DNA from 2 places in the Desulfitobacterium sp. PCE1 genome. Region 1 is predicted to be linked to the other one. Evidence: predicted binding sites of a transcription regulator. Region 1 holds the regulator's gene; the other holds the start of a gene.
The links. Region 1 encodes Rex, which represses fermentation and respiration genes when NADH is low (regulators of the CRP and FNR family bind a similar motif). Its sites were predicted from a motif close to ATTGTTAANNNNTTAACAAT; they were not measured.

Region 1 (7,914 bases):
TTCTGAGTAACATTAAAATCCGAGATAACGCCATCCTTTAAAGGCCGAATAGCTACAATATTGCCCGGTGTCCTGCCAATCATTTCTTTTGCTTTATCCCCCACAGCCAGCGGGGTCTTCTTTTCAATATCAATCGCAACTACAGAAGGCTCATTACAAACTATGCCTTTCCCTTTCATATGAACCAGCGTATTTGCGGTTCCCAAATCAATGCCTAAATCCTTACCAAAAAACATGGTTAATCCCCTTCCGTTATAACAATATCATGTACTGCCTTTGCATTTGTACCTGCCCGAAAGCAAAGTACCGTGGCCTTTGCGCCCGCTGGGCAAATACTATCTGCTATTCAAATAATACGAGGTGCATTCTATTCTTTCGGGGGCCTTCGGCCCATCCAAAATTTTCTTACCTCAATCCTAAGTTTCCTTTATAATATTCCTCGTTCTTTCAAGCTTATGTACCGATTGTCCCCGATAATTACATGATCAAGGACTTCGATGCCCAGGATCTGCCCCCCATCGGATAATCTACGGGTTACATCAATATCTTCACGACTGGGGGTTGGATCCCCACTGGGGTGATTATGCAAAAGAATAATCGCATTGGAATTACGCCGGATAGCCTCTTTAAAACACTCCCTAGGATGTACCAAAGAAGAGTTCAAAGAGCCCACAGAAATGGAGCTAATCCCCAGCACATGGTTCTTGGTCGATAGGCTCACTACTCGGAAATGCTCCCGATCCAGATAGCGCATTTCTTCCATGACCAGATAGGCTATGTCTTGAGGAGAATTGATAACAGGACGCACCATAGGATCAGAAGATACCGAACGCCGTCCTAATTCCAACGCCGCCTTAAGTTCAGCGGCTTTGGCAGTTCCCATACCACGATACCGGGTCAACTCATGAACTGTTAAGCGAGCTAATCCTGATAATCCTCCAGTCTCAGTTAAAAGACGTTCAGCAAAATCCAGGACATTCTCGCCCTTGACCCCTGTCCTCAGCAAAATTGCCAGAATCTCTCGATTAGAGAGGGCATCTGGTCCATATTGAAACAACCGTTCACGAGGTAGTAATTCCTCGGGAAGATCCTTCAACCGGCGATAATCCATCCTTCACCTCATGCAGGGCGATATCTCCAAGTCCCATCCCCCACACACTCAGCCGCTCTTTAACATACTCCATGGGTAATCCAATCACATTGCTTAAAGATCCTTGATAATTATCCACTAAACGGGCTCCCAAGCCTTGAATCCCATAAGATCCCGCCTTATCCATAGGCTCCCCCGTGGCAATATACTCCAGTATCTCCTCATGGGTCAGTGAACGAAAAGCAACTGCTGTGCGTACCGCACCACATTCTTGACGGCCTGCTCCATTGATCAATGCCACTCCAGTGTATACATCATGAGCCCGTCCGCTTAATGCTGTCAGCATATCTTCCGCCTCTTCTGCATCCTTGGGTTTGCCAAGAATCTGATGGTCTAGGACAACAATCGTATCGGCTCCAAGAATTATATCCTCCATACTTCCGCCACGATCCAGCCAATGATTCAACCCAGCCAGAGCTTTACGCAAAGCCAGCTCCTTTACCGCTGATTCAGGAGAAACACCTTGGGAAAGTACTTCTGAAACATCTGCTTCCACTCGCACAAAGGAAACCCCCCCTTCTTTCAGGAGCATTCCCCTGCGGGGAGAGGCTGAAGCCAGTACGAGCATTCTACCACTTCCTAGCTAGATAGTAACCACCCAATGCCCCTATAACCGTAGCAAAGGTGATATTCAGACGGAATCCAAATGAAAAGGTGATAAAAAAGAAGTCTAAATAGGTATGAGAAGGGAAATCGATGACGGCTGGGCGCAGAAAAGGTGCTAAGAAAGCTATTTTTTCGAACCCATAGCCTATTAATGTTCCAATGGCCGCCCCTGACAAAATAAGAAGTATGGTACGGCCTGCCCCCGAATTAGTTCGACCTGCCGGCATAGTTTGCCCCCTTTCACCCATAGAAATGTAGCCAGGGCACTGTTGCTCCTGGCTGATTTTTCGACACTTTTTAGTTTAGCATTTCGACTAATAATACGCAAGGGGACGGGCGGGCAAAAATATTAACTTAATATTAATAATTTACCATTAATGACCACGAGGAAGCATTCCTCTAAGTAACTCTGAGCCACTAATACCTGGTTCGGTCATTTCGTAAGGATTCAAAATAATATCCAGCTCCTCAGGGGTCAAAAGTCCTCTTTCAAGGACAATCTCTCTCACCGGGCGACCGGTCACGATGGCTTCCTTGGCGATCCGGGAGGCAACCTCGTATCCTACATGAGGATTGATTGCAGTGACTACACCCACACTGTTTTCAACCAGGTCACGGCAACGCTCCACATTGGCGGTTATCCCATCCACACAGCGCTCTTTAAAGACTTTGATAACATTTCGGAGTATATCCAGGGATTGGAGCAGATTGAAGACCACTACGGGCTCCATCACGTTGAGCTCCAGTTGTCCGGCACCACAGGCTAAAGCTATTGTAAAATCATTTCCTTGAACTTGGAAAGATACCTGATTGACCACCTCAGCCATAACGGGATTGACTTTTCCTGGCATAATGGAAGAACCCGGCTGCATGGCAGGAAGATTAATCTCTCCAAAACCTGTTCTAGGACCAGAAGCCATCAGCCGTAAGTCATTGGCAATCTTAGAGAGGTTGACCGCCAAGGTTTTAAGTGCACCGGATACCTCTAAAAATGCATCGGTGTTCTGTGTAGCATCCACTAGATTATCCGCTCGTAAAAGAGGCAATCCCGTAATCTTCTTCAGATTCTCGGAGACTCTCTCTATATAAACCGGATCAGCATTCAGCCCAGTACCCACGGCTGTTGCGCCCATATTGACAATGTGCAAGGACCTCGACGCTTCATCGATCCGGCGAATATCTCTCTTCAGCATTTGTGCATAGGCTGCAAATTCCTGTCCTAAGCGAATGGGAACCGCATCTTGAAGATGGGTTCTCCCCATCTTGATGACTCCGTCAAACTCCTTGGCCTTCTCTTGGAAAGCACCCTTTAACTCGTTTAAAGCATAAAGAAGATCATCGGCCACATTAAGGCAAGCAATACGGATGGCCGTAGGGAAAACATCATTGGTACTTTGAGCCATATTGACATGGACATTGGGATGAACCCGGGAATAATCCCCTTTTTGTCCTCCCAAAATCTCTATAGCCCGATTAGCGATCACTTCATTGGCATTCATATTGATGGAAGTCCCTGCTCCCCCCTGAATGACATCCACCACAAAATGATCATTAAAGACACCTTCTGCAACTTCCATCGAAGCTTTGATTACGGACTCGCCGACCACACGGTTCAAAGAACCGATGTCCATATTGGCCTGGGCAGCTGCAGCCTTAACCAGACCTAAGGCGCGTATTAATTCATGGTGAGCCCGATATCCCGTAATAGGGAAGTTCTCAATAGCTCTTAACGTTTGAATTCCATAATAAACATCTTCCGGTACTTCCATAATTCCAAGCAGGTCTTTTTCCTTACGTAACATAATATCTCCTCTTTTACGGATTGATTTATGAGAAACATAATCATCATGATAAGGAAAAAGTAAGACACTGCTGCCTTACTTTTCGCGAATCTACATTTTATATTCTCATCTATAAAGTTTCCTATGCACAAATATCCATAAGATTGGGACAATTCTTCTTAAGAGCGGCGGGTTCCCACATTAAATGTCAGCACTTCCAAATTCACAGCTAAGTCCACATTTCTAAGTTCAACTTCCGGTGGGACATTGAGTACCACAGGGGCAAAGTTAAGAATGGCTTGAACCCCGGCACTAATAAGCTTATCAGCGATTTCCTGGGCATAGGGAGACGGTACGGAAATGATGCCAATCTGAGTCTTATTAGCTTTAGCTACTTCCTCGAGTCTATCCACCGGCAACACTTCTACGCCATTGACCGTGGTCCCGATTTTTTGGGGATCATTATCAAAAATACTAGTGATAATAAATCCACGCTCACGGAAGCCTTTGTATGTAGTCAGCGCTAAACTTAAGTTACCCATACCAACCAGACATACACTCCAATCCTGGCTTAAGCCAAGGATTTTCAAAATATGGCGGTGCAAGTCCTTAACATTATAACCCACACCACGAGTTCCGAATTCACCAAAGTATGCTAAATCCTTTCGAACCTGAGCTGGACTAACTCCAACTCCCTCTGCAATATCACCAGAAGATATCGTAACGATTCCTTTACGATCCACATCTGTTAAATGACGCGAATAGACTGAAAGACGTATAATCGTTGCCTCTGGGATTTTAAGTGTTTTCAAGCTAATCCCCCGTTTCAATTTCCTTAAATTTTAAATGATAATAATAATTAGCGTAAGTACATTATATCACTAGGCTTTAATGTTAACAAATGGATTTTAATAAACTATTTAAAACAAAAAATATATTTATTTTTGAAGCATCTCTAAGGTATTAAGATACTCACCATAGAGGTTCAATGACATCATTTTTCGCAGGTCCACCGGTAAAGTTCTTTCGGCCTTAATCGATAATCTTGAAACCTCGTATAGATTAGTTAAAGCACGAGGTGTCAAAACCATAAGGTTCTCAAACTCTGAAAGCCTGCTTTCCCGGTCAGTATAAGGTGTCTTCAAAAAGGTATTGACTCCCTCAAGAACCTTGGCCGTCTGAATTGCTCCTGTACCACGAATACGAAAAGCACGTTCAGGGCTGGTAACTGATTTAGGAATAGAAACAACTCCACCCTCTTTCAACAATTCTTGAATAGGAAGCACTTCCTCCTTAGAGTAGGCAAAACCTACTCCGACAATAAATGGATCTCTCGAGATAATTTGGGCATCCCAGCCTAATTGCTGCAATTCCTCCTTTTCCCTGAGAGCATTGCTTTCGGAGTTAAATACCCCCGTTTGACATGTCCAAAACTCTATTGTGTCCAAAGTTAGAAAAAACTCGTTCTGATCCACAGGACTCGGGGAAGGTATGTCTGGACCCCTGGGTTGTGTGACTAACTTAACATAAGTATACCCAAAAAACCAGGTCATCCATACAATGACAGCACAACCAATTAGTCCTATTCCCTTATTAATCCAGGGATTATATTTATACATACTATCATCCTCCATAATAGCTGTCAACTTCTCCGCTTCACAAAAGCACCCGATTCAATAACATTTAACAAAAACTTCATATTCTTTCGGACAACCTAAGCTAGTATCACTTTATGTACAAAAAGCGCTTATCATGCCTATTAAAGAGACCTGCACTCAAAAATCAAAAACCGTCGTGCTATATAGATTAGCAATTTATTAATATTTTATTAACAATTAATAATAATTAATAATAAAAGGAACCTTACGGTCCCTTTAAAAATCTATAGAATAATAATATTTCTATAGCACTAATGTTATAAGTTTGTAGCACAAAAATGAGGTTATAGCCGCTGTAGGAATCGTTACCACCCAGGCAATGAGCATTTGCTGGGCTACTCCCCAACGCACGGCTGATATACGCTTAGCACTCCCTACGCCCATGATTGAGCCGGAAACAACATGAGTAGTCGACACAGGTAAATGCAAACCCGGAAAGGCTGTAGCAGTCCAGATAACAATAGAGGATGTCAAGTCTGCAGCAAATCCGTTGATAGGCTCCAGCTTAAAGATCTTTCCGCCCATGGTCCGAATAATCTTCCATCCCCCTGCAGCAGTACCTAAAGCCATCGCCAAAGCACAAGCAAATTTTACCCATAAAGCCGGATTAAGATTGGATGGATCTTGTAGACCTGACGCTATAAGGGCCATGGTAATAATACCCATGGACTTTTGAGCGTCATTGGAACCATGATTAAACGCCAGCAACCCGGCAGAAAGCACCTGCATCTTGCGAAACCCCTGGTTGACTTTAGAAGGTGCGACCTTACCAAAAATAAGATATAAAGTTTTCATAATAATAAAACCTAAAATAATACCAAAAATGGGGGAAATCAATAAGGCTGCAACTATCTTCATTATCCCTTGAACCTGCAGCACTCCGAAGCCTACTTTAGATACAGCGGCTCCAATCATTCCTCCGATAATAGCATGCGAGGAACTGCTGGGGATTCCAAAATACCAGGTGGCTAAGTTCCAAAATATCGCTCCTATGAGAGCTGCGATTACAATTTCCTGAGTAACAAATTCAGGATTTACAATATCTTTGGCAATGGTCTGAGCTACTCCTGTACTAACTAATGCTCCAACAAAATTGAGTATTGCCGCAATTATTATTGCCCTTTTTGGAGTGAGAGCACGAGTAGACACACTTGTCGCAATAGCGTTAGCCGTATCGTGGAAACCGTTAATGTAATCAAAAGCCAGCGCGAAAAATACGACAACAATGAGTAACGCACTGGAACTAATCATACTTCAATACAACTCCTTTGAGGAGGTCTGCGATTTCCTCACACTGATCCAGTGTATCCTCTAAGTGTTCAAGGATTTCTTTCCACTTAATGATCTCAATAGCGTCCTTCTCTTGCTCAAACAGCCGGGCCACTTCTTGGCGATATAAGCTGTCCCCTACTGATTCAAGACGATAAACTTCTTCTGTAGCCGCCAGAATTTCGCTCTTTTTAAAGTGAATACTGTTCAAACAGCAAAAAGCGGTCTTCAGCTGTTCTGTGGCTTTAACAATAGTACGAACAATTTCCTGGGCTCCGATGGAGGGCTTTTTCGTATGGTAAAGAACCATGCGCTCTACTGCGCCTTGACTTAAATCCACGATATCGTCAAGGTTTTGGGCTAAGGTATAGATATCTTCACGATCCAATGGGGTGATAAGGGTCGAATTCAAACGGTCCACAATCTCTGTGGTAATCTTGTCCGCTCGATGCTCAAGATCATGCATCATTTCAGCCTCTGCATCAGAGACAGAATTCTGACAAATCAGCCCTTCAAGCTTTTTTGTCGTGATGCAGGCTACTTCTGCACTTTCCCTGAACAAGGCGTAAAATTTGTCTTCTTTTGAAGATAAGCCAAACATGTTCTTTCCTCCAGTCGTTTTGCATGGAATTCCTGTAGTATTGTAGCAAATTTTTTAACCGCCATTGTTAAGTTTCTGTTAAATTTTTTACATAATCGTAATAAAACTTGACTATTACTTGTATAAGTTCTTTCTATACTTTGTGCAAAACATCCAGTAAAGCCTGCCTTGCTTCCGCAATCATATAGAGGGATCCCGTGACACATAACATATCCTCTTTATCCAGTCGCTGAAAAGCTTCTTCGACTGCTAGACGAGGCTCTTCAATGGTCAGGACAGGCTTCCCTCTTTCTTTGACTAACTCATGGAGATACTCCCAATTTCCGGATCTCGGAGAATTGGGCTTGGTAATGATTACCTCATCTGCCAAAGGGACGAGGATATCCACAACTTTTTCCCGCTCCTTATCTCCCAGCATCCCAAGGCAAAGAACTAAGCGCCGGCGCTGAAAAACTTCCAATGCCTTTGCCAAAGCATTAGCTCCATCCACATTGTGTGCTCCATCAATAAGTACCTTCGGCTTCAGGGAAAGCAACTCCAAGCGACCAGGCCAAACTGCTGTACGAAGTCCCTCATAAATATTTCTTCGCTCAAGGTTCATTCCACATTCGAACTTCAAAAGCTCACAGACTGTAACAGCAGTAGCAGCATTGACCACTTGATGCTCTCCGACAAGACGTAAACGCAGTTTCTTATAAGCTCCTCGGAGCCCAATCAAATCAAATTCTTGCTCCAATTCCCCGCTCCAGCGGATCTCCCAACGTACATCATCGCCCACCACCCATAAGGGAGAGTTTACCTCTTGTGCCTTCTCACGAATGACTTTCAAAGCCTCAGAACGATTAGCCG
Region 2 (7,914 bases), 350 kb from region 1:
CTTTCAGCAGGATCCAAGATGGGCTCATATCATACCGGAGTTTCGCGGGATGGACCGCCGGCAATGGACTCGGGCAACAGCAGTGGAATATTTCCAAGAGCCACAGCCCCAATGGGTACTGTTTTTTTATCAAAACGGACGGACACAAACCTATCCCATCCGTACAGATTAATGAAGCGTTATGAAGAGAAGGATAAAGGAGAATGTCATGGTTAAGGGTTTAGTTAAACAGCTCCGATATAGAATTCCAATAATTGGGTTTTTGGTATGTGCCCTTCTCCTCACGGGCTGTGGGGAAGACCCTCAGCAAGGATTGCCGGGGGGAGCTGCTCCGGCAGTGATTGAGGTCTGGCATTCTTTGGCAGGAGCTGAGGCGGAGGCCTTGGGTAAGGAAGTCCAAAAAATTATGGACGGTCACCCCGAAGTGATTGTTCATCTAGAATATATAGAAGAAGGAGAGATAGCACATCTCGCTTATCTTGCCCAGGCCGGTGGAGAAGGGCCGGAGATATTTTTAACTACTTCTCAAGCCTTAACTGAACTCTTCCAACAAGGAGCCTTAGCCCCTGTCATAGGAAATGCGGATTCCTTTATCGGCTTAACCTCTCAGTTTAAATATGGGGAAAAGCTTTACGCTCATCCTTTAGCTACGGATGTTCCTGTTTTTTACTATCGAACGGATTTAGCCCAACTGCCCCCTACTTTAGCTGATTTTTATACAACCAAGGGAGTGCTGGCTTTAACCGCTCTTGATGCTAAGAATTTGGCTCCCTGGTGGTTAGCTCAAGGAGGAAAATTAGCCGGCAATGGGCAGCCTGTCCTTCAAGAACCGGCCAATTTGATTTTTCTCCAACAGCTTTTGGCTTGGAAAGAAGAGAAATTATTGGTGGTTGACCCTAATGCCTGGGACCTATTCCTCAATGCTCAGGCTGCTTATACTATCGCTAATGCAAGCCGAGCTCAAGGATTGACCGAGGCTATACCCTGGGGAAGTGTGCCTTTACATCAGCTGACAGCCGGACAAGGGGAACTGTTAGCGGTAAGAACCCTCGGTATCGCTAACTCATCGATCAAATCTTCGGAGAGTTTAAGCCCTTTAATCCGTTTAGTAGAAGAAGAGTTGCTATCTTCAGATTCACAATGGGCTATTGCCAAGGCGGGTAAACGTTTTCCGGCCAGCAGTTCGTTCTATAGTCGCGAAGAAGCTCAGTCGGGAATTCTCCGCCAAGTGGGGTTGAGCTTGGCTCAAGTCTGGTCCTTGCCGGGAAATGCCTTGGAAGGGAAGCTTATTCCTATTCAAGACAAGGCATGGCAAAAGGCTTGGACTGGAGTTAATCCGGAGGAGGCTTTGGCAGAAGCTCAAGCGGAGGCTAGAAAGGCACTTGAGGCAAAATAGAGAAGGGGGAGTGGCTATGCCGTCAAAGCATGTTCGATTGCTTGTCATTACAGGGCTTTCGGGAGCGGGTAAAACCCAAGCGCTTCAAAGTCTTGAGGATCAGGGGTATTTTTGTGTGGATAATCTGCCCCCATCCTTGATTTTGAAATTTGCCGAGCTTTGTACTCAGTCCCAAGGGAAAGTGACTCGTGCGGCTATCGTCTGCGACTTGCGCGGCGGTGAGTTTTTCTCCTCATTGGCGGAAGCCTTAGGGGATTTGCATGCCGAAGGATTTCAATACGAGATCCTTTTCTTAGAAGCCTCGGATGAAGTTCTGGTAGGACGATATAAGGAATCCCGGCGTAGACATCCACTGTCTCCCGGCGGAGGAATTTTGGAAGGAATTCAAATGGAGCGGCAAATGTTGACCGATCTCCGCGGGGTAGCTCACAAGATTATCGATACCTCCAATCTGTCTTCCCAGCAGCTGCGCCATCAGGTAGCTGAGATTTTTGGAAGTGAGCAAACTTCAGGGCATTTAGCAGTCTCCGTAGTTTCCTTTGGTTTTAAGTATGGCATTCCCTTGGATGTAGATTTACTGATTGATGTGCGCTTTTTACCCAACCCCTTCTATGTCAGTGAACTGCGGCCTCTTACCGGGGAGCATCCTCAAGTAAAAGATTATATTTTCAGCAACCCTGTTGCCCAAGAGTTTGTGGATAAATATCTGGGTCTCTTAGAGTTTATCCTTCCCTATTATGTAAAGGAAGGCAAGCGGCACCTGGTCATTGGGGTAGGCTGTACAGGGGGACAGCACCGATCGGTTGCTATTGCGGAACGAATTGGTGTTTTTCTTCAGGAACGTCATTATACGATGAGTGTTAAACACCGGGATGCTGCCCGAAATCGGAAGGGTGATAAATTAAAATGAAGTTTAAACTGGTCAAATCACTCCCCAGATCCCTCAAATGGCTTTATCCCAACTTAGGTGTTAAACGCTGGTTTTTGCTGGCGGTTCTCGGAGTATTCCTCTTTGCGGCGGGTTTTTCCGTCATGAATGATGGCATCGCCTTGGGTTACTTGGAATTGCAATTCCGGGAAGGAATTTATCGTATGACGGGAAGTGCGCCCCGTACGGCTGTTCCTATGGGGGTGTTCATCAGCGCTTTAGGAGCGGGGGCTATGGCTGTGGGTTTTAAACGGATGCTTCGTTCCATTATATCCGTGTTATTGCCTGATGAAGAAGCCCGGATTGTGGATGTCATGTATTCACGGCAGCATTTACGACGTGGCCCGAAAATCGTCGTCATTGGCGGAGGAACAGGTTTATCGACATTGCTTCGAGGGCTGAAGAATTATACTCGCAATCTGACGGCCATTGTTACTGTGGCAGATGATGGAGGGAGTTCAGGAAAGCTTCGCAGTGAAATGGGTATTCTCCCACCGGGGGATATCCGTAATTGCCTGGTTGCCTTATCGGATACAGAGAATATTATGGAGAAATTATTTTCCTATCGCTTTGATACGGGAACCTTGAAAGGACATAGTTTAGGGAATCTGTTTTTAGCGGGGATGGCGGATACTTTTGGGGATTTCAAAAAAGGCATCGAGCATGTCGGTGAGATTTTTGCACTGCGGGGCAGTGTTTACCCGTCGACCATGGAGCAAGTGGTTTTAGGAGCGGAGTTAGCTGATGGGACCTCTGTCAAGGGGGAGACTCAGGTCAGAGATACTCAAGGCCGTATCCAACGAGTCTATCTGGAACCGGAGGATTGTGAACCCATTCCGGAAGCTTTAAGAGCTCTGGAAGAAGCGGATCTGATTGTTTTAGGACCGGGCAGTCTTTATACCAGTGTTCTCCCCAATCTCCTGGTGAAAGGACTCAAAGAAAAGATTCAGGAAGTGGATGTTCCCTGCATCTATGTCTGCAATATTATGACTGAGCCGGGGGAGACGGATCAATTCCAGGTCTCGGACCATCTCCAATCCCTTATTGATCACTGCGGAGCAGGGTTTGTGGATGTGGTGGTGGCCAATAAACAAGAAATACCCCAGGATCTGCTGGAACGCTATGCGGAAGAGGGCTCCTATCCGGTACGAGGGAATGCGGAAAGTGTGGAGTGGTTGGGAGCAAAGTACGTGGAAGCGGACCTTTTACAAGAAGGTGATACCGTACGCCACCACCCGGACCGCTTAGCGCGGATCCTTATTCGGTTGCTTTTTAGCTTAAAACCTATGGGAGAGCGTATTGCTTTAGTGGATTCCTATTTGTTGAATCACAAGCTAAGAGAAGAGTCCTAAAGTACTGGTAAAGGAAGTGGGAGAATGTCCTTTAGTGCCGAAACCAAGGATGAGTTGGCTCGGATCGAGGAAAGGAAAAAATGCTGCAATCTTGCAGAATTAGCTGCCTTAGTGCGGATGGATGGGACGTTGCAGATTTCCAATAACTCTTATGCCTTGAATGTTATCACTGAAAGTGCTCCGGTGGCGCGTAAAGTGTATCGCTTGGCCAAAACTTTATTGGAATTACCCGTGGACATCATGGTACGGAGGAAACTGCGCCTGAAAAAGAATAACTCCTACATGGTAAAAATCTATCCCCGGGCTTTAGCTGATTTTCAACAGTTGGGACTTATGGATGAAGAGGGAGAAATATTACCGGGTATCCCTAATTTTTTAATAAAAAAGAAATGCGATAAAATAGCATACTTGCGAGGGGCATTTTTGGCGGGAGGATCCATCAATAATCCCGAAGGAACTTATCATCTGGAGATTATCACCAATGATCCTCTTCATGCTGACGCATTAAGCAAGCTTCTTAATAAATTTAATTTGGGAGCCAAGGTAAGTATGCGTAAGAATTGGCATGTGGTCTATATTAAAGAGAGTGAACATATTGTTGAATTTCTTGGCTTTATCGGCGCCCACCGGGCCCTTTTGGAATTCGAGAATGTTCGTGTTCTCAAGGACGTGCGCAATCAAGTCAATCGCTTGGTAAACTGTGAAACAGCTAACCTCAATAAGACCGTGGACGCGGCTGTACGGCAAGTAGAGAATATCCAAAAAGTAGCCAATACTATCGGTTTACAAGCCTTGCCGGAACCGTTACGAGAAATTGCCGGGCTGCGGCTGGAATATCCCGATGCCAGCTTGAAGGAGTTAGGCGAGATGTTGGTTCCTAAGGTCGGTAAATCGGGGGTCAATCACCGGATGCGTAAGATCGACGAGCTTGCAGAAAAGTTGGATGAACAAAGCAGACAGGTCAAGAAAGGAGGATGAATGTGCGCATAGGATATGGCTTGAACCTGGAACAAACGCAGAAACTAATCATGACACCAGAGTTGCGCCAAGCGATTGCAGTCCTGCAGTTATCAGCAATAGAACTCTCCGGTTATGTAGAGCAGCAGATGCTGGAAAACCCTCTGCTCGATGTGATTGAAGATTCAGCAGATAAAAGCATGGACAATACCCAGGAAAGTCCTTCAACTCAGGAGAAAGACGAGAGTGCTGATGAGAGTACTTGGGATATGAACTGGGAAGAGTATTTTCAGCATCAGGAAGAACGAATTAGCAGGGAGTATGACCCCGATGCTGGACAGAGCAACCGATTTGAGCCTTTTTTAGCGGCAGCTCCTTCTCTTCAAGAGCATTTGCTTGAACAGATTCATATACAAAAGGTTCCCGTGTCCCCGGATTTACTTGAATACATTATTGGAAACTTAGATGATAATGGCTATTTACCTCTTTCTTTAGAGGAGATAGCTGGACAGCTGCGGCTTCCTCTTGAGGAAGTAGAAAAAGGTTTGGCAGTTATCCAAAGTCTGGACCCTTTGGGAGTTGGGGCAAGGAGTTTGGAAGAATGCCTGCGCTTGCAGCTCCCCATGCTGGAAGAATACCCTCCGGAGATGCCTGAGTTTCTTAAGTACCTGGAGGATTTAGCCGCCGGTCGTTTACAAAGGATTGCTAACCAACTTAAGATTACCCCAAGTCAAGTTCAAGACATGGCGGATTTAATTCGTACCCTGGATCCTAAACCCGGTCGGCGTTTTGCGGGTTCTGGTGAAGTTCGGTATATCCTTCCCGATGTCGTGATTGAAGAGGTTGAGGGTGAATATATTATCCTGGTCAATGATGTGACTGTGCCCCGTCTGGGAATTAATCAGGCCTATCGTAAAGCATTAAGTCAGAATAATGAATCGGAGATTCGCAAATTTGTCGAGCAAAAACTCAATGCGGCAGCATGGTTGATTCGCAGTATCGAGCAAAGGCGACTCACTCTATATAAGGTTGCGGACGCTATTGTAAGACGTCAAGAAGAGTTTTTGAGGCGAGGAATTCGCTATTTAAAGCCTCTCAATCTCAAAGACATTGCGGAAGAGATCGGGGTCCACGAGTCAACGGTCAGTCGGGCTACATCCAATAAATACGTACAGACCCCTCGGGGAATCTTCGAATTTAAGTTCTTTTTTGCCACAGGTTTAGGTAGCGAACAAGGGATTACCACGGAAGGAATTAAACAAACCTTGAAAGGTATCATCGCTGCTGAGGATCCCAAGAGCCCATACTCTGATCAGAAACTCTCAGAGATCCTTAAAGGAAAGAATATGGAGATTTCACGACGAACCGTCGCGAAATACCGTGATGAACTGGGTATCCCTTCAACAACTCTACGGAAACGCTATTAGCGAATAATGATCAGCTGAATAATTACAATCTGATAGTGAATGCCCTTAAAATTTGGGATCAAGGTATAGTCTAAAGAGTAGAAACTTCCTTCGAGCGGTATACTAAGATGATAGAAAGTGCTAAACTAAGACAGATTGGATTGGCATAAAATTGCCAATGGCTATGATTCATTACTCAAAATTTACATAGATAGTAATGCTTAACTTACTGAACACATAAGCTTTCATAGCAAAGACCCAGAGATGATTAAGCTAATGAGGAAAGGAGAACCATACTTAATGCATAAGAAAGGGCTTAAGGACATCGTGGTACGAGATAAACGTGTTTTTGTGCGGGTTGATTTTAACGTACCCATGGATGATCATGGCAATATTACCAACGACACGAGGATTCGGGCAGCTTTGCCTACCATTCAATACCTAATCGGCGAAGGGGCCAAAATTATTCTTGCCTCCCATTTAGGACGTCCTAAAGGAAAACCCGATCCGAAGTACTCCCTTGCTCCCGTAGCAAAACGCCTCAGTGAATTGCTCAATCGACCGGTATCCATTGCCCCGGATTGTATCGGTCCGGAAGTAGAAAAAGAAGTGGCCCAATTACATGAAGGTGAGGTCCTTCTCTTAGAAAACGTTCGTTATCACGAAGAGGAAGAAAAGAATGAGCCGGAGTTTGTTAAGCAATTAGCTCGCTTAGCCGAAGTGTATGTTAATGATGCTTTTGGCACAGCTCACCGGGCTCATGCTTCCACAGAAGGAATCGCTCATCATATTCCCGGCGTGGCAGGCCTCCTTCTCCAAAAGGAAATCGAAAGCATGGGCAAGGCCTTGGAAGATGCGGAGCGGCCTTTTGTGGCCATTATTGGAGGAGCCAAGGTCAGTGATAAAATCGGTGTCATTGAGAACTTGCTCAATAAAGTCGATGCTCTTATCATTGGTGGTGGAATGGCCAATACCTTCCTGAAAGCTCAGGGATATGACCTGGGAAAATCTTTGGTGGAAGCAGATAAATTATCCTTAGCTCAAGAGATTCTTGATAAAGCGCAGGAACTTAAAGTAGACATTCTTTTGCCTCAAGATGTAGTGGCGGCAAAAGAATTTAAGGCCGATGCACCTTATCGGATTACCACCATCCAAGAGTTAACTGAGGACGAAATGGCCTTGGATATCGGACCGGAAAGCGCCGGCCTTTTCAGCGAAAGAATACAAAAGGCACGGACCATCGTGTGGAATGGCCCTATGGGTGTCTTTGAAATGGAACATTTCGCCAAAGGGACAGAGAAGGTTGCTCAGGCCGTGGCTCTATGCCCGGGCATGACTATAGTAGGCGGTGGAGATTCTGTGGCTGCCGTAGAAAAAATGGGTGTGGGGAATCAAATGAGCCATATCTCTACAGGAGGAGGAGCTTCTTTGAAGCTCTTAGAAGGGAAGACCCTACCCGGTGTAGCCGCACTTCAAACTATATAAACTATCTCATCTTGAAAGGAGCTCATTTAATGGCCAAACGACATCCTATTATCGCTGGAAATTGGAAGATGAATAAAAGCCTTCGTGAAGCTCAGGATTATGCGGTAAGGCTCTTAGGAATGCTTGGTGAACTTACTGAAATTGATGTTGTCGTGTGTGCTCCCTTTACAGCCTTAAGTGTTCTCAAGGATGAGCTGGAGGAGAGCGTCATTCATATTGGGGCTCAGGACATGTTCTACGCCCCTAATGGGGCCTATACCGGAGAGATTTCTGCCGCTATGCTGGTGGATGTTGCTTGCACCTATGTCATCCTCGGGCATTCGGAGCGCCGGGAAGTTCTCCGTGAAACAGATGAAGAGATTGCCAAAAAGGTGAAGGCAGCTCTCAAAG

Region 2: the regulator Rex is predicted to act here: its motif matches at 6,200-6,219, upstream of pgk (phosphoglycerate kinase).

The regions. Positions count from the first base shown of each region.
Region 1 covers NZ_KB913023.1:3,656,781-3,664,694, forward strand. The annotation lists gene DESPCE1_RS0118220 (rod shape-determining protein) at 1-236, opposite strand, end outside; gene radC (DNA repair protein RadC) at 428-1,111, opposite strand; gene DESPCE1_RS0118230 (nucleoside triphosphate pyrophosphatase) at 1,062-1,718, opposite strand; gene DESPCE1_RS0118235 (DUF4321 domain-containing protein) at 1,720-1,983, opposite strand; gene aspA (aspartate ammonia-lyase) at 2,131-3,558, opposite strand; gene DESPCE1_RS0118245 (redox-sensing transcriptional repressor Rex) at 3,717-4,349, opposite strand; gene DESPCE1_RS0118250 (SPOR domain-containing protein) at 4,476-5,156, opposite strand; gene DESPCE1_RS0118255 (inorganic phosphate transporter) at 5,439-6,446, opposite strand; gene DESPCE1_RS0118260 (DUF47 domain-containing protein) at 6,439-7,065, opposite strand; gene DESPCE1_RS0118265 (folylpolyglutamate synthase/dihydrofolate synthase family protein) at 7,199-7,914, opposite strand, start outside.
Region 2 covers NZ_KB913023.1:4,005,959-4,013,872, reverse strand. The annotation lists gene DESPCE1_RS0119795 (B12-binding domain-containing radical SAM protein) at 1-172, shown strand, start outside; gene DESPCE1_RS0119790 (extracellular solute-binding protein) at 209-1,396, shown strand; gene rapZ (RNase adapter RapZ) at 1,413-2,306, shown strand; gene yvcK (gluconeogenesis factor YvcK family protein) at 2,303-3,676, shown strand; gene whiA (DNA-binding protein WhiA) at 3,701-4,654, shown strand; gene rpoN (RNA polymerase factor sigma-54) at 4,657-6,060, shown strand; gene pgk (phosphoglycerate kinase) at 6,340-7,524, shown strand; gene tpiA (triose-phosphate isomerase) at 7,554-7,914, shown strand, end outside.